Regions from separate parts of the Arthrobacter sp. FW306-2-2C-D06B genome, predicted to be linked through region 1. Evidence: riboswitches for the same ligand, from Rfam matches in the RefSeq annotation. Region 1 holds a riboswitch; each other region holds the start of a gene.
The links. Region 1 has a riboswitch for thiamine pyrophosphate ahead of thiC (phosphomethylpyrimidine synthase ThiC). Riboswitches for the same ligand answer to the same signal wherever they lie in the genome.
Positions count from the first base shown of each region.

Region 1 (5,849 bases):
TCAGCAATGTTGGCCGCGGTGGAGCGGCCGGACCTGGTCCGGTCCCTCGTGCTGGTGGAACCGGCCTGTCTTTCCTTGACGGCTGAGCTGCCCGCCACTGCGGCTTACCGGGCACTCATGGAGCCGTTGTTCCGGGTCCGGCACGAACTCAGCGATGACGATTACCAACGCGAATTCGTCCGCAGGGCGTTTTCCTCTGAGGCGGCCGTTCTCAGTACCCCGGAGGCCCGGCGTACCGCCCGGCGCCTGCGGCTCCAGGCTCCGCCGTGGGAAGCGCCCCTGCACATCGTGCCCGGAGTCCCCACGCTTGTCCTGACCGGTGGTTGGGAACCCCTTTACGAAGAGATCGCCGGCTACTTGCAGGAAACCGGCGCCCTCCACCGCGTTGCGGCTGGAGGACACCGGCCTCATGATTCAGCTGAAGGAGACCGGATGATCCGGTCCTTCATCGCGGACGTCAGCCGCACCGGATCAGTGCAAGCTTCCTGATCAGTTCAGGCTTCCCGACATCGCTCAACGTTTTCCTGCGGGAACCTCGAGCTCGGGCAAGTAGACCTTGCCGCCGGATGCCAGGAATTCCTCGCTCTTTTCGCGCATCCCGCTGTACATCTCCGCGATGGCCGCTTGGGAATCCGCCGAGCCGTATTCGTCGCGGATGTCCTGGCTGATGCGCATGGAGCAGAATTTCGGTCCGCACATGGAGCAGAAATGCGCCGTCTTGGCCGGTTCCGCCGGGAGAGTCTCGTCGTGGAACGATTCGGCCGTGACCGGATCCAATGACAGCGCAAACTGGTCACGCCAGCGGAACTCGAAGCGGGCCTTGGACAGGGCATCGTCCCGTTCGTGGGCGCCGGGGTGTCCCTTCGCAAGGTCAGCTGCGTGGGCGGCGATTTTGTAGGTGATCACGCCTGTCTTGACATCGTCCTTGTTGGGCAGGCCCAGGTGTTCCTTCGGGGTGACGTAGCAGAGCATCGCGGTTCCATAGCGTGCGATCTCCGTGGCGCCAATGGCCGAGGTGATGTGGTCGTAGCCCGGAGCGACGTCGGTCACGAGCGGGCCGAGCGTGTAGAACGGGGCGCCGTCGCACAGCTCCTGCTGCCGCTCGACGTTCTCGCGGACGAGGTGGAACGGGATGTGCCCGGGGCCTTCCACCATGACCTGCACGTCGTACTTCCACGCCCGCTTCGTGAGCTCCGCGAGCGTGTCGAGCTCGGCGAACTGCGCGGCGTCGTTGGCGTCCGCCGTCGCTCCCGGGCGCAAACCGTCGCCGAGCGAGAACGCGACGTCGTACTTGGCGAAGATTTCGCAGAGTTCGTCGAAGTGGGTGTATAGGAAGTTTTCTTCGTGGTGCGCCAGGCACCAACCGGCCATGATGGAGCCGCCACGGGAAACGATGCCCGTCACGCGGTTCGCGGTGAGTGGCACGTACCGCAGCAACACGCCGGCGTGGATGGTCATGTAGTCCACGCCCTGCTCGCACTGTTCAATGACGGTGTCGCGGAAGATCTCCCAGTTGAGCTTGTTGGCTTCACCGTTGACCTTCTCGAGGGCCTGGTAAATGGGCACGGTGCCGATCGGCACGGGGGAGTTGCGGATGATCCATTCGCGGGTGGTGTGGATGTCGTCGCCCGTGGACAGGTCCATCACAGTGTCTGCGCCCCATTGCGTTGCCCACTGCAGCTTGTCCACTTCTTCGGCGATGGAACTGGTGACAGCCGAGTTGCCGATGTTGGCGTTGATCTTCACGAGGAACGCCTTGCCGATGATCATCGGTTCGGATTCGGGGTGGTTGATGTTGTTGGGGATGATGGCCCGGCCGGCGGCGACCTCGCTGCGGACGAGTTCCACGTCGCAGTTTTCGCGAAGTGCAACGAACTGCATTTCGGGCGTCACGATGCCCTGCTTGGCATAGTGCATCTGTGTCACGGTCTTGCCGTCGACGGCGCGGCGGGGCACCGGCTGTGCGCCCTTCCACTCGGCGGAGGCGGCGCCGCGGCGCACGGCCGACTTGCCGTCGTCGAGCAGGTTCCGTTCGCGGCCGCTGTAGGCCTCGGTGTCGCCGCGGGCTTCGATCCACTCGCTGCGGAACGGCTCGAGGCCAACCACAGGATCACTTCCCGGTCCCGCGGTGCGGTACACCTGGAAAGGCGCGTTGGCCTCGCCGTTGGGGGATGGTTCCAGGGTGATTTCCGTGACCGGAACCCGGATTCCCGTCTCAGTGTCTTCCAGGAACACGAGGGAATGCGACTTGAGGGACTGGGTCACTTCTTGAGCCGATCCGTTTTGGGTAGGGCTCAGCTGTGTTTCTTTGGTGCTCAAAGGATTACTCACTTCCTTCGCCGGCATTACCCGGACAGGTTCAACGGTCGCAGGCTGCGTCAGCCCGATCTCAGCCCTTGCAAGGGCCCCCGTGTGGTCGTAGATGAAGCTACCACAGCTATTGGTGCCTGGGAGAGATGTGACGGAGGACAGCTGTGACGGAGGACAGATGCGACCGAGCCGGGAACGGTGGCGGAGCTTAAGGTGGAATCATGGCGGAAATCATCGAGTTCAGCGGCGCCGTCCTTACCGGGCCGGAGGAGGAACGGCGCGGCCTCTGGTCGGTCGACGGACGGCTGACCTTTCTGCGGCCTGCTGCCGCACCGGACGTCGTCCTGGCCGGATGGGTGCTGCCCGGCCTTGTCGACGCGCACTGCCATGTTGGCTTGGGCAAGGGCGGGGCCGTCGACGACGAGACTGCGCGCCTGCAGGCGACGGCGGACCGGAACGCCGGAACGCTCTTGATCCGCGACGCCGGATCCGCAAGCGACACTCGCTGGCTGCAGCGCCGGACGGACATGCCCAGGATCATCCGCGCAGGCAGGCACATTGCCAGGCAACGCCGGTACATCCCCGGACTGGCCGAAGAAGTCGAGCCGGAGGATCTGGTCGAGGCGGTGCGCAAACAGGCGCGGTCCGGAGACGGCTGGGTCAAGATCGTCGGGGACTGGATCGACCGTTCCGCCGGGGATCTCGGCCCGTCCTTTCCGGCCGCCATCGTCAAGGACGCGGTCGCGGCAGCACATGCCGAGGGAGCCAGGGTGACCGCCCATTGCTTCGCCGAAGGGACTATCGACGACATGCTCGACGCCGGCATCGACTGCATCGAGCACGCCACAGGCCTCCTGCCGCACCATATTCCCCGGCTGTTGGACCAGGGTGTGCCGATTGTCCCCACCCTCATCAACATTGCGACCTTTCCGGACATCGCGAGGCAGGCGGAAGCGAAGTTCCCGCGATATTCCGCCCACATGACCAGGCTGTGGGAGCGCAGGCATGCACGCGTCGCCGAGGCATTCGACGCCGGAGTGCCGGTGTACGCCGGGACCGACGCCGGCAGCGTCATCAAGCACGGCCGGATCGGCGAGGAAATCCTGGAATTGCACCGCGCGGGCCTTCCGGCGGCCGCCGCCCTCGATGCCGCCTGCTGGTCCGCACGCGAGTGGCTGGGTGCCGACGGCATCAGCGAAGGTGCCAGTGCCGACGTCGTGCTCTACGCACACGATCCCCGCGCGTCCCTTGAGGTGGTGCTGAATCCGGGATGCACCGTGCTGAGGGGACATATTTCAGGGAACGTTGGGCATTAGGAATAAATTGAAGCTTCAAGTAATTTAGATAGATAGAGGTAGCCGAAGGGCGGCGCCACGAAAAGCCGGGAGTTTCACATGACCATCGCATCCAGCCAGGATCTCCTTCCTGCCGAACTCACCATGGGCACTGTCATGCTCAAAGTGGGGGACATGAAGCTCATGGGCGACTATTACCAGCGGGCTCTGGGGCTGGACGTGGTCGCCGAACAGGATGGCGGGCTCTACTTCGGCAGGCTCGGCAAGCCGTTGGTGCACCTCGCTCCGGCCTCCGGGCTCCAGATTCCGGGTCGCGGGGAGGCCGGACTGTTCCACACGGCTTTGCTCTTCGAAGACCAATCCTCGCTCGCCGCAACTGTTGCCTCGGCCGCGCAATACGAGCCCCACGCTTTCGTCGGAAGTGCGGACCACCTGGTCAGCGAGGCCTTCTACTTCACCGACCCCGAGGGCAACGGCATTGAGCTCTACTACGACAAGCCCCGCGAGGGCTGGGAGTGGAATGGCAGCTCGGTCGTCATGGACAGCCTGCCGCTCCCGCCGCAGCGCTACCTCCAGCAATACCTGAGCGAAGCAGCGGTGACGGGCCAGCATGAGGCGGGCGCCGGCGTCGGGCATGTCCACCTCCAGGTGGGCGACGTCCGGACCGCCCATGATTTCTACGTCGACACCCTGGGTTTCGAGCAGACCGCAGGCTGGCACGGGCAGGCCCTGTTCGTCTCCGCGGGCGGCTACCACCACCACATGGCCATGAATGTCTGGAACAGCCGCGGTGCAGGTCCGCGCAAGGACACGCTCGGTCTCGGCGAGGTGGTCATCGAAGTGCCGTCAGGCGACGACGTCGGCGCGCTCGCCGACCGCCTCAAGGTTGCCGGTATTGCGTCCCACCACACGGGCCGGGAGTTGCGCTTCGAGGACCCGTGGCGAAACCGGCTGCGGGTCGCCGTCCGCTAGGCTTGAGTTTGCAGCGTGGCGCATTTCGGCCGCCGCGCCGCAGCTCCGTTGGCACGAACGAATGAGAGTACTTTCCATGGGCTTTGCTGAAATCTTTATTGCCACCCACGATGAAGCACTCAAGAGGGCCGCTGCCCTGGAGAAGGGCAGTGACGTATCCGGCGCCGCAGTACGGATCCCGGGAATCAGCGATTTCGAAGTAGAACAGCTCGGCGACCTGGCCGGGACCGCCGTGCATGCAGGCGGGGCCGACTATGAGCTTTCTTTGGTTGACGTGACGAGCGATGCCTTGCTGGGCGTCCCCGATGCGATGGTGCGCGCCCTGTCCGAGCTCCTCAGCTACGAGACCGAAGGGGAAGGAAACGTCCTCGACGACGTCGCCGAAAGCTGGGCGGCCCAAGAGGACATGCCCTTTGATGCCCAGCAGTCCCGCCTGTACGTCCAGCAGTTGGCGGCCCTCGCGAGCGACGTCGAAAAGGCCGAGAGGGCCGGTCTCTACGTCTGGTCCGCAGGGGAGTAACCCTGCAGTAAACCCGCCGCACGGACCATGCGTTCGAAATACTGTCCGCCTTCTGGCACAATGGACAGGTACTCGATCCGCGCGGCCCCTCTCTCCGTGTGTGCATCTTGTCCTTGGAACCCTCAAGTATGGCCCGCCCCACGGGTGCAGAACGACGGGCTCAACCCCGTTTCAGAAACAGGAGTGACCACAAAAGTGGCCGTAAAGATTCGCCTTAAGCGCTTCGGTAAGATGCGCGCACCGTACTACCGCATCGTCGTCATGGACTCCCGCGCCAAGCGCGATGGCCGTGCGATTGAAGAAATCGGCAAGTACCACCCCACCGAAGAGCCCTCGTACATCGAGGTTGTCTCCGAGCGTGCACAGTACTGGCTGTCCGTCGGCGCCCAGCCGACCGAGCAGGTTGCCGCGATCCTCAAGATCACCGGTGACTGGCAGAAGTTCAAGGGTCTCCCGGGCCAGGAAGGCACGCTGAAGACCAAGGTCGCCAAGCCTGCTTTCGTTGCACCGGAGAAGGGTTCCGTCATCATCCCGGAAGCCATCACCAAGAAGGCCAAGCAGTCGGAAGCAACTGAAGCTCCCGCTGACGCTGAAGCAGAGACCACCGAGGCTGAGTAAATTGCTGGCAGAAGCGCTCGAGCACTTGGTCCGTGGGATCGTTGACAGCCCTGAGGACGTCAAGGTCAGTGCCAAGAACAACCGCCGCGGGGAATCCCTCGAGGTGCGTGTTCACCAGGACGACCTCGGACGGG
Region 1 is NZ_CP084560.1:2,886,810-2,892,658, reverse strand. Features, by position in the region: gene LFT47_RS13495 (alpha/beta fold hydrolase) at 1-489, shown strand, start outside; gene thiC (phosphomethylpyrimidine synthase ThiC) at 514-2,346, opposite strand; TPP riboswitch at 2,315-2,422, opposite strand; gene LFT47_RS13485 (amidohydrolase family protein) at 2,532-3,626, shown strand; gene LFT47_RS13480 (VOC family protein) at 3,705-4,577, shown strand; gene LFT47_RS13475 (hypothetical protein) at 4,654-5,097, shown strand; gene rpsP (30S ribosomal protein S16) at 5,293-5,715, shown strand; gene LFT47_RS13465 (RNA-binding protein) at 5,717-5,849, shown strand, end outside.

Region 2 (5,849 bases), 1.3 Mb from region 1:
CAGGTTCTGCTTGCCCTGTTCCATTCTGGCAATGGCGCTTTGGCTGGTGCCCAGTTCCGAAGCGAGCTGTCCCTGTGTCCAGCCCTTTTCGCCACGGGCATCGCGAAGAAGGAGACCTACATGTTCGGCAGTCGGTTGCGTCATAACCAATAAATATCACGGATGGTCTATCAATGGGAGGTTCTGTGACGCAACACGCCGATTCCGTCACAGAATAGTCGTCTCGTGCGATATTTGGGTTTCCCAGTCCATCGTTGCGTTTGCTCGCCACTGCCTGGAACCAGCCGCTGGCCTACCCAACTAGCTCGCAGGTGTTGTCGTTATGAGGCGCCAAAACGACAACAACTGCGAGTCAGTTGGGCTGCTTCAGCCAGACGAAGTGCCACGTTCCTGCCCATTGCGCCGCGAGCACCGCCGCGGCTGCGATGAGCAGTCCGCCAGCGAGAACCCAGACGTCAAGGCGACTGTAGGTGGATTCGCGCGCCCAGGTCCGCCGTCCACCGCCGAAGCCGCGCGCCTCCATGGTCACGGCCAAGCGGGACGCCCGTCGTATCGCCTGGACCAGTAGCCCGAAGCTTTGGCCGAGCATGGCCTTGAACCGTTGCGGCGGGCTCCCATGCGAGCCGACACCCCGCGCGCGCCGTGCCATGCCGATGGTCTGCCACTCCTCCGCCATGAGCCCCACGAGCCGCAGCGCGGCCAAGGTGCCCAGGACAAAACGGTGCGGCAGTTTCGCCTTCTGCGCCAGGGCATCGGCAAGGTCCGTCGGATCGGTGCAACTCATCAAGAGAATGGCCGGCAGCGCGATCGCCAAGCCGCGCAGCATGAACCCGAGTCCCAGCTGAAGCGAGCCTTCGCTGATCGACCAGATCCCGACGTCGAGCAGTATCCTCCCGCTGTCGGCCGACAGGATCGCGGTGCTCCAGCCGCCAAGCGCCGCCGCGATAATCAGGGGCCAGCCGCGCTGCCACAGCAAGCGCACGGTGAGCCCCGCGAGGGGGAACAGCGCCAGTTCGCCAAGGAGCGCCGTCGAGGCGGACACGAGGTCGATGGACAGCGCCAAGACCAAGGTGATCAGGAAGACAGAGACAAACTTGGCCAGAGGATTCGCCCGGGTCAGGAGGGCATTATTGCCGCGCAGGGTCAGGGTTTCCCTCATGCCGCACCCGCTTCCTGCCGGGCCCCGCCTTGGAACGCGGGCTCGAACCGCATTTCGGTGCCGCCCAGGACGGAGCTGAACTCCTGGTCGTGGGTCACGGACACCACGGAGGTTCCGGCGTCGAGCAGTTCGGAGAGGAACGACGCAAGCTCGGCCCAAGTGTTCGCGTCCTGGCCGAACGTGGGTTCGTCCAGCACCAGTACCCGGGGGTGGGCTGCGAGCACTGTCGCCACGGACAGCCGGCGCTTTTCGCCCCCGGAGAGCGTGTACGGATTGGCGTCCACCAAATGCCCCAGGCGCAGCCGTTCCAACAACTCGTCCACCCGTTCCTCGCCATGGCCAAGGTGCTTCGGGCCGAACAGGAGCTCGTCGAGCACGCGGCCGGTCACGAACTGATGTTCAGGCTCTTGGAACACCGTCCCGATGCGGGAGATCAGCTGCTGGGCCTTCCACTTGAACGGGTCGGTGCCGGCCCCGTCGCTGAGCCCGACGGCGGCAGTCACCGTGCCGGACACCGGCGCCAACAAGCCCGCGAGGGTCAACGCGAAGGTCGATTTTCCGGCGCCGTTGGGACCGGTGATGGTCAGGGCCTGCCCGGCGAGCACTTCGGCGTCGAGGCCGGACTGCACAGGAAGAGGCGGGATGGTTTTGAACCTGCGGCGCCGTGGCCGTTCGCGGGACACCGCGAGCTCCTGCGTGGCGAGCAGCAGTTCTCCAGCGTTGCCGGGGCCGGAGCCTACTCTCGAGCCGGAACCTGTTCCCGAACGTGGCCGGGTGGCCGGCACGTACCCGGGCACCCAGACGCCCGCAGCAGTGAGCATGTCCCTTGCTTGCACCAACACGGTGTCCGGATCGCCGTCCAGGAGCACCGCCGGCGTCGACCCTCCCGTGGACGAGGAGCTGCCCGGCTGCAGCACTACGATCCGGTCCACAAGGTCTTTCCAGACGGAGACCCGGTGCTCCACCACCACCAACGTGGCGCCGGTCTTATCGAGGCAGCGGCCCACGGCATCGCGTACTTCCAACACGCCGGCGGGGTCCAGGTTGGCCGTCGGCTCGTCCAGGAGGATCAAGCCGGGCCGCATCGCCAGGATGCCGGCCAGCGCAAGTCGTTGCTTCTGCCCGCCCGAGAGGGCCGACGTCGGGTGATCGAGCGGGAAGCTGCCGCTCGCACTATTCCGCAGCCCGACGTCGTCGAGCGCTTCATGGACCCGCTTCCAGATCTCTTCCCGCGGCACGCAAAGGTTCTCCGCGCCGAACGCGACGTCGTCGCCCAGCCGGGAAAGCACCACCTGGGTTTCCGGGTCCTGCTGCATGAGTCCGGCACGGCCCCGCTGGGCCCTCGGCGAAACACCGTCCACCAGCAACGAGCCGGTCTCGTCGGCGTCGTCACCTTCCTCGCCCAACACGCCCGCCAGGGCATGCAGGAGCGTCGACTTGCCCGCGCCCGAGGGGCCGAGCAGGAGCACACGCTCCCCTGGACGGATGTCCAGGTCGAGGGCGTGGATGGCCTGCGTGGTGCGGCCCGCGTGCCGCCAGCCCCAGCCTTGCGCGGAAATGGCGGCGGGTCGCACCACAGAAGGGGTGCCGGAATCAGGGCTGGGCATCAGGAAAAGACGGGCTCCGAGGCGGCCTTGCGGGACGCGAACGCACTCAGGACACCGGTCCTGGCCAGGCCGCGGGTCGCGATCCAGGACAGGGCTCCGGCAATGACGGCACCGGAGATCGTGCAGAACACGATGTACGCGAGCTTGTCGACCGGTTCGTAAGCGATGTTCCAGCCCCACGGGAGGAAGGAGTCGTTCAGACCGCAGAACAGGCCCGCGCCGGCACCGGCCAGCAGGGACACCGGCAGGTTGAACTTCTTGTACATGAAGGCCAGGAAGATGAGTTCCGCGCCGAGGCCTTGGAGCAGGCCCGAGATCAGCACCGTGGTTCCGTACTGCGAACCCATGATGAGCTCACTGGTGGCGGCCACCGTCTCGCAGAATATTGCCGCACCGGGCTTGCGGACGATGAGCATGCCCAGCACTGCCGGAATCATCCAGCCGCCGGCGATCAGGCCGCTCAGCGGCGGGTAGCCGGCGGACATCGGCGTTGCAACCAGAGCCATCTGGTCCCATGCCCAGAAGATCACGCCACCGGCGATCGAGATCAGTGCCGCCACGACGATGTCCACGACGCGCCAGTTGTAACCAGGCTTGGTGAGGCCCGGCCTTGCAGAAATACCAGTCATTTTGTCCTCCTGAGGAACAGGAGGGGAAAGTGTTTCCGGTTGCCTGCGAGCGGCTTCCGCCGCGCCGGTCCGGACACTATGAGAACTCGACTCCCTTGCGCCGGTACTAGCCGGATCAGGTTCGAGGGTCTGCGGCTGTCCGCACTCTCAGCGCCCGTCCTCCGTGCCGCATTGCTGCGAGCCCGACGGCGGCGCTCCCCTGTCGTTATCAATCCACCCTTTTGGGCGTGGTTCAGTTTACACCTTGGCGGGGTTTCGGGCGCTGTGCCGGAACGGGTACCGACAGATTCTGCTGGATCACCGGCCGGGTGAGCGCAGGCAGGCCCGGAATGGCGCGGGCGGCCGAGGAAACTGGGAGAATGATCCAGCAGAATGTGACGCAGCGCGGGCAAAGGAGCGGTCTTGGCAGGCAATGGCGAAGCGAACAGCACCACGGTGGCCGAACCTAGGCTCGCCGCGAGCGTGATCCTGGTCCGCGAGGCCGCCGTTCCTACGGTCCAGTCAGACCTGGAGGTTCCGGCGGATGCCGGGCGCGGCCTGGAAGTCTTCGTCCAGCACCGCGTGACCACGATGGATTTCGCCGCGGGCATGGTCGTCTTCCCGGGAGGGCGAGTGGATCCGGCGGACAGCTCAGGCTGGGACTTCGCGGACGACGTCGTCGAGCGGCACGCCGACGCATGGCGCCGGAGCAGCATCGCCGTCGAGCCCGCTTCGGCCCGTTTCAACGCCGGCCGGGTGCTGGCGGCTGCGCGGCGCGAGGTGTTCGAAGAGGCCGGGCTGAAGCTCGACGCCGCCACCCTCCGCCCGTGGGCCAACTGGGTCACCCCGGCAGACCAGCCCAAGCGCTTCGACACATACTTCTACCTTGCCTGCCCGCTTTCGGGTGCAGAGCCAAGGCACCAAACCACGGAAGCGTCGTCGTCCTTGTGGATGCCGGTCCATGGGATCCTGGATGCCGAAGCCGCCGGAACCCTCAAGCTCATGCCGCCCACGCTGGCGCTGCTGGATGAGCTCCTCGCCCTCGGCACGGTGGAAGCGATACTGGCCGAGGACCGTGACATCGTGCCCGTCCGTCCAAAGCCTGGAGCTCTGGAGGAGTTCTTCCGGCTGAGGCGCCAATCCCCAACCGTTGCTCCGGAACTGCCCTGAAGTGGAGTTAGGCTGGGGACGATCCTGTTTCCTCCCGCAAGGAGTCCCGGAATGAACCTCCTCATCAAGCTGCTCGGCACTGGCGTCAGCATCGGCGCAGGCTTTGTCGGCACCAAACTCGTCAATGCGTTGTGGGAAAAGTCCACCGGCAAGAAGCCTCCCAAGGGTCACGATGACATGGAGGCAAGCCTGCGCTCGGCACTGACCTTCGCGCTGATTTCGGCGACCGTCAGCGCAGTCATCCAGGTTTTCGCAAGCCGCAGTACCCAGCGCGCCATCTCGCGTTTCTCGAAGACGCAGGACATCGTCTAGGCTGACCGCCCGCCATCCCGGCCGTTCGCGGCTGAGCTCCCGCCGTTCCCGGTGTTGGGCATTGCCGGTTCCGTTTCCTGAGCTTTCTCAGCTGCCCGTTGACCGGCAGCCCGCAGCACCACGGCCTCGAGTTCGTCTATGGTCAGCAACTCGCGGTGGAGGTGCTTGGTCCGGTAGCCTGCGCGGCCCACCATGTGTGCGGATACGGGCACGGTCAGCAGCTGGAAGATCCAGGCCACCGCCAGGATCGGCCACACCCACCATTCGCGCATCTGCAGCCCGATGGCCGCCAAGACAAGGAACAGCCCCAACACTTGCGGCTTGGTGGCCGCGTGCATGCGGCTCATAAGGTCCGGGAACCGCAACAGGCCGATTGCCGCGCCCAATGACATCAGCGCGCCAACAATCAGCAGCACTGCGGTGACCGCATCGATCACTGCGTCAACTCCGGTGGCATTAGGAGTCATTGACCTGTCCCCTTCGGTCGGCCACGAAGCGGGCCACCGTCACCGAGCCAACGAACCCGATCAGCGTCAGGGCGACGAGCAGCACGAGGTTGTTGAGGTGCCTGTTGACGGCCATGTCGATGGCCAGCGCGGCGCCCAGTATGGCGAGCAGCACGTCCGAGGCGAGCACCCGGTCCAGCAGGGACGGCCCGACGGCGATCCGGTAGATGGCGCCTGCCGCCGCGAGGCTAAGAATCACCGCCGTGACGATCAGCACGATGTCTTTCATGAGCCAACTCCCCTCGTTGCAGGCCAGCCTTCGGCCTGGAGTGCGTCCATTTCCGCCCGGGTACCCATGATCCGGATCAGCGAGGCCTCCGTGTCCTGGACTTCCTTGCGCAGCTTGGCGGTGTCCACATCGTTGCGGACATTGAGCCCGTGGATATAGAGCGTGGACGTTGAGCGATCCACCTCCACCACCAAGGAACCCGGAATCAGCGAAATCACGTGGCCTGTGGCGGTCACCATGAGGTCGGAATGGCTACGA
Region 2 is NZ_CP084560.1:4,175,822-4,181,670, forward strand. Features, by position in the region: gene LFT47_RS19460 (UDP-N-acetylglucosamine 1-carboxyvinyltransferase) at 1-144, opposite strand, end outside; gene LFT47_RS19465 (energy-coupling factor transporter transmembrane component T family protein) at 353-1,159, opposite strand; gene LFT47_RS19470 (ABC transporter ATP-binding protein) at 1,156-2,766, opposite strand; gene LFT47_RS19475 (ECF transporter S component) at 2,766-3,395, opposite strand; TPP riboswitch at 3,470-3,606, opposite strand; gene LFT47_RS19480 (NUDIX hydrolase) at 3,798-4,544, shown strand; gene LFT47_RS19485 (DUF4235 domain-containing protein) at 4,596-4,856, shown strand; gene mnhG (monovalent cation/H(+) antiporter subunit G) at 4,853-5,323, opposite strand; gene LFT47_RS19495 (monovalent cation/H+ antiporter complex subunit F) at 5,313-5,591, opposite strand; gene LFT47_RS19500 (Na+/H+ antiporter subunit E) at 5,588-5,849, opposite strand, start outside.
Region 2: linked by a shared signal. The riboswitch ahead of LFT47_RS19475 (ECF transporter S component) and the one ahead of thiC (phosphomethylpyrimidine synthase ThiC) in region 1 are both predicted to bind thiamine pyrophosphate.

Region 3 (5,849 bases), 360 kb from region 1:
GCGAACCTGTTTCCGTCGGTGAGTACCTCCGCATGGCAACGGTGGTGAGTTCGGTGCCGGAGGCCAGCAACGCTGCCCCCAGGCCGTCCAGGCTCGGGGCTCCGCCGGTCCCCATGATGAGGCGCGAGCCGAACTCGACGCCGTCGATCACCAGGGCGTCGGTGTGGGTGCTTACTTCGTGTGTGCTTGCTGTGGTCATGGTTCAGCCTCCCTGTACTGCGGTAACGATTTCGAGTTCGTCGCCCTCTGCGAGCGCGGTGGCAGCCCACTGGCTGCGTGGCACCACTTCGGAATTGCGCGCGACGGCGACGCCGATCTTGCGTCCGTCGGCCGCCTGGCCGCTGGGGTCCACAACACGTCCGGTGATGTGGCTGACGAGGGTGGTGACAGACGCGTCGTCGCTCAGCGTGTGGTCTGCACCGTTCAATTTGATGTTCATGCGTGGTCCTTCGGAAGGGGATTTGAGGTACCGGCCGATGGGCCGTCTGTTGAGGCCCGTGCCGCCGAAAGCTGGCGGGAGAAGCGGTCCGGGCGGAACTTGTTCCAACGGGGATCCGCGGTGCCGTCCATGAGTCCGAGGCAGATCTTCGCCGCTGCCGGAGTGAGGAGCACGCCGTGGCGGAAGAAACCGCTGGCCACGATGAGGCCGGGCACAGTTCCTTCACGCCCTTCCACGCGGCCGAGCAGCGGTGCGTTGTCCGGAGTGCCCGGACGGGCACGAGCAGTCGCTTCCAGGAGTTCCAGTTCTGCGACAGCCGGAACCAGTACCTGGGCGTCGCGGAGCAATTGGTACACGCCGCCGGCCGACACCGGATTGGCCGATCCCCCGGACGCCGACAAGCCGCCTTCGCGCTGCGTCGCGCCGATCACCACGGTCCCGTCGTCGCGAGGGACGATATACACGGGCACTCCGCGCACCATTCCGCGAACCGTAGCGGTGACCAACGGTTGCAATTGCTCCGGGACGCGCAAACGCAGTATGTCGCCATACACCGGACGCAACGCGAGTGACAACCCATCCGGCAGGCCGTCCAAGCGGGCGGCATTCAGCCCGTTGGCAACCACCGTTTCCGTGGCGAGCACGTTGATGCCCGAGTCCATCACAGCCCCCACGACGCGCCCGTCCTCCCACAGGAGGCCCGCCGCAGTTTCCTGGACCGCAAAACCGTCCTCGGCGCCCGGAATCCAGCTCGAATCGCCGGGCTGGTGGTCTGCCAGCGCGCCCAGGATCGCGGCTGAAAGCCGGCGCGGATCCACTTGGTGGTCGCCAGGAATGTCGTAGGCACAGGAAATCTGCGGGCTCAGCAACGGCTCACGCTCCCGCGCCTCGCGCAACGGCACGGATTCCACCACGAGGCCGTTGGCCAGCTGGACGTCCCGGAGATCGGCGAGCGCCCGGCGGTCCGCGGCGTCCGCACCGACGGCGAGGGTCGGCGTCGTGCGGTAACCCGTGCTGAGTCCGGCCCTTGAGCCGGTCACATTGCGTTCGAAGTCCGGCCACAACGCCGACGATTCGAGCATGAGCTCCAGGAGGTCCTCTTCCTGGTAGTGCAGTTCACTGACGGGTGCCAACATGCCCGCCGCCGCGAACGTAGCGCCGCTGGCCGGTGCGGGATCGATGAGGACAACCGAACGGCCGGACCTGCGGGCTTCCCACGCGATGCCGAGGCCAATGACACCGCCCCCGATCACCGCGACATCCGCGCGCAGCGGTTCGTGCTGGGTGTTTACTTCGTCCATGGAGTCCTTCCCTACGCCGGTACTAGCCGGATCAGGTCAAGCGGTCGGCGCTGAAGCCCTCTCAGCCGCGCGGCGATTGTGACTGCCGCCGCGGCTCCCGCGGTACCAGCCCAGTTTAGAGGAACTACTCTGTTTCCATGACCCAGCACGATGTCCACACCACCGCCCGCCTTTACCTGTGCACCGACGCCCGCAAGCAACAAGGTGATTTTGAGCAGTTTGTCGATGCCGCATTCGAGGGCGGCGTGGACATCATCCAGCTGCGTGACAAGACGATTGAAGCGGCAGAAGAACTCGAACTCCTGGCGATCCTGCAATCCGTGGCACACCGTCACGGCCGTCTCTGGGCAGTCAACGACCGGGCGGACGTAGCTTCCCTCTCGGGCGCACCTGTTTTCCATATCGGCCAAAAGGACATTCCGCTGCGCTCGGCCCGGAAGCTGCTCCACGACCCCACCATCATCGGCCTCTCCACGCACACGCCGGAGCAGATTGACGCCGCCATCGCCGCATCGCCTGGCCGCAGCGGCCTGGACTACTTCTGCGTCGGGCCGGTGTGGGCCACCCCCACGAAGCCGGGGCGCTCCGCCGTCGGGCTCGATCTGGTGAAGTACGCTGCCAACGCGGTGAAGCAGGCAGACGAAGAGACCGTCGGGGGCGTCGTGCTCCCTTGGTTTGCGATCGGCGGGATCGATCTCGGCAACGTGGAAGAGGTCGTGCAGGCCGGCGCGAGCCGCATCGTGGTGGTTCGCGCCATCACTGAGGCGGAGGATCCGACGGCGGCAGCCCGGGCACTCCTGGATGCCTTGGACGCAGCGGCGGCCTAGCGAGACTCCGGAAGATTTTGGAGTTACCCTGACTTTCGTGTCACATCAGCGGTTAGCCCCGAATGTCAGTGAAACGTCGAACCAGCTCGCGGAAGCGCTGGCGGCGCTTCGGACTGAACTCGAGCTGCCCGCAGGTTATCCCGCTGAAGCGCTGCGGGACGCCGAAGCCGCGGTTTCCGGACACACCCTGCCGGCGCAGGACTTCACGGACGTTCCGTTCATCACGATCGACCCGGCTTCTTCCACGGATCTCGACCAGGCCCTCTTCATTGACAGGTCCGGCGATGGTTACAGGGTTCTCTACGCCATCTCGGATGTGCCTTCCTTTGTGCCCCCGGGAGGCGCTCTCGACGCCGAGACCCGCCGCCGCGGGCAAACGTACTACGCCCCGGACGGCCGCATCCCGCTGCACCCCGAGATCATCAGCGAGCATGCCGGGAGCTTGCTGGCCGGCCAGACGTGCGGCGCGTTCGTGTGGGACTTCGAACTCGATGCCGAGGCGGAGTTCCGCACCGTCTCCGTGCGCCGGGCAAGCGTACGAAGCCGCGCCAAGCTCAACTACAAGGGCGTGCAGCGGGAGATTGATTCCGGAACGGCTGATCCCGTCCTGCAGTTGCTGAAGGAAGTCGGGCTCAAGCGGGTGGAACTCGAACGCCGCCGCGGCGGGGCAAGCCTGAACATGCCTGAGCAGGAAATCGTCCAACTGCCCGACGGCGAGGGGTACAGGATCGTCGCCGCTCCCTCGCTGCCGGTGGAGGACTGGAACGCCCAGATCTCGCTCATGACGGGGATGGCTGCCGCCCAGTTGATGCTCGACGGCAAAGTGGGGATTTTGCGCACCATGCCGGCCCCCGACGAGCGCTCGCTGCTCCATTTCAAACGGCAAACGGGGGCACTCGGGAAACCCTGGACCGAGGGGACCAGCTATGGAGAGTACCTCCGGACCCTCGACGCAAAGGACCCCCGGCAACTCGCCATCCTCCATTCAGCGGGGCTGCTTTTCCGTGGTGCCGGCTATACGCCTTTCGACGGCGAGGTGCCGGGCAGCGTCATGCAGTCAGCCATCGGGGCACCGTATGCCCACACCACCGCGCCGTTGCGCCGGCTTGTCGATCGTTTCGTGCTGGTCATCTGCGAAGCATTGAGCAATGGAACTGAGATCCCTGCATGGGCCCGGCGTGCTTTGCCGAGCCTGCCCGAGATCATGGCGTCATCCGACCAGCTTGCCGCCAAAATGGAGCGCCTGGCCTTGGACACGGTGGAGGCAGCCCTCCTGGTGAACCACATCGGACAGGAATTCGACGCCGTAGTGATTTCCGGATCGAAACCCGCCAAGAACAACGGAAACGGCAACGGGAACAGCGCCAACGGCAACGGCAACAACGGCAACGGCAATGGGAACGGAGCCCCGCACGGCCCTTACGGCATCGTCCAGATCGCCGAGCCGGCGGTCACCGCTCGCTGCGACGGCGAAATGGAGTCCGGCACGAAAGTCCGGGTGAAACTGCTTGACGCGGATATTGCCACCCGCCAAATCACCTTCGAACTGATCCCGTAGCACACTCCATTCGCGGGCCCGGGACCGGGATCCGGGGATTATCGCCCCCAGACGCTAGACTGGGTGAGTAGTAATGGATGCCCGGTCGTTGATTCAGTTAATTTTTTGACATCAACAAGCCCGCCCCTACGCGATCTTGAGATACACCAGCTGGTCCCCAGTGCCAGTATTTAGATAGCCCGCGATCGGCTTCCACTGGATTTGCTTGCGCCCATCCGTGCTCCGGAACGGCCCTGCCACAACCGTTGAGCACGCAGCGCAGCCCAAATGAATAAGGAAAACTCCACTGTGAGTGAATTGCACACCCATGAAGTTCTGACAGACGGAACCGAAACGATCGAACCCGAGGAAACCATTTCCTCGGACGAAACACCCCACGAGATCGCAGAAAAGACCTTCGCCGACTACAACGTCCGCGCCGACATCGTCGAATCCCTCGCCGACGCCGGAATCACCCACCCGTTTCCCATCCAGTCCATGACGCTCCCGGTCGCCCTAGGCGGTCACGACATCATCGGCCAGGCCAAGACCGGTACCGGAAAGACTCTCGGCTTCGGCATTCCGGCGCTGCAGCGCGTTGTCGGACCGGACGACGCCGGGCACGACAAGCTCGCTGTCCCGGGTGCACCCCAGGCCCTCGTGATTGTGCCTACCCGCGAACTCGCCGTTCAGGTGGCCAACGACCTCCAGACGGCGTCCCGGAAGCGCAACGCCCGCATCGCCACCATCTATGGCGGCCGCGCTTACGAGCCCCAGATCGAAGCCTTGCAAAAGGGCGTCGAAGTTGTTGTCGGCACGCCCGGCCGTCTGATCGACCTGTACAAGCAGAAGCACCTGAACCTCAAGAACGTTCGCATGGTGATTCTCGACGAAGCAGACGAGATGCTTGACCTCGGCTTCCTTCCGGACGTCGAGACCCTGATTGCCGGCACACCCGCCGTCCGCCAGACCCTGCTCTTCTCGGCCACCATGCCTGGCCCGGTCATCGCCATGGCGCGCCGTTACATGACGCAGCCCACGCACATCCGTGCCGCCGACCCGGACGACGAGGGCCTGACCAAGCGGGACATCCGGCAGCTCATCTACCGCGCCCACAGCATGGACAAGGTCGAGGTTGTCGCCCGCATTCTGCAGGCCCGCGGCCGCGGCCGGACCATCATCTTCACCAAGACCAAGCGCACCGCGGCCAAGGTTGCCGAGGAACTCGTGGACCGCGGCTTCGCGGCCGCCGCCATCCACGGTGACCTGGGCCAGGGTGCCCGCGAGCAGGCCCTCCGCGCCTTCCGCAACAACAAGGTGGACGTCCTCGTGGCCACCGACGTCGCCGCCCGCGGCATCGACGTCGATGACGTCACGCACGTGATCAACTACCAGTGCGTCGAAGACGAAAAGATCTACTTGCACCGCGTTGGCCGCACCGGCCGCGCAGGCAACAAGGGCACGGCCGTGACGTTCGTCGATTGGGACGACATGCCGCGCTGGGGCCTGATCAACAAGGCGCTGGGCCTGAGCTACCCGGAGCCGGTGGAAACCTACTCCTCGTCGCCGCACCTTTTCGAGGAACTGGACATCCCCGCGGGCACCAAGGGCCGCCTGCCCCGCGACAAGCGCACCCTCGCGGGCGTCGACGCTGAGGTCCTGGAAGACCTGGGCGAGACCGGCAAGAAGAACTCCCGTTCCGGCGGCGATTCCGGTCGTGGACGCACGGGCCGCGATGGCGGCCG
Region 3 is NZ_CP084560.1:3,249,576-3,255,424, forward strand. Features, by position in the region: gene LFT47_RS15115 (thiazole synthase) at 1-199, opposite strand, end outside; gene thiS (sulfur carrier protein ThiS) at 203-439, opposite strand; gene thiO (glycine oxidase ThiO) at 436-1,740, opposite strand; TPP riboswitch at 1,732-1,851, opposite strand; gene thiE (thiamine phosphate synthase) at 1,878-2,567, shown strand; gene LFT47_RS15135 (RNB domain-containing ribonuclease) at 2,605-4,125, shown strand; gene LFT47_RS15140 (DEAD/DEAH box helicase) at 4,414-5,849, shown strand, end outside.
Region 3: linked by a shared signal. The riboswitch ahead of thiO (glycine oxidase ThiO) and the one ahead of thiC (phosphomethylpyrimidine synthase ThiC) in region 1 are both predicted to bind thiamine pyrophosphate.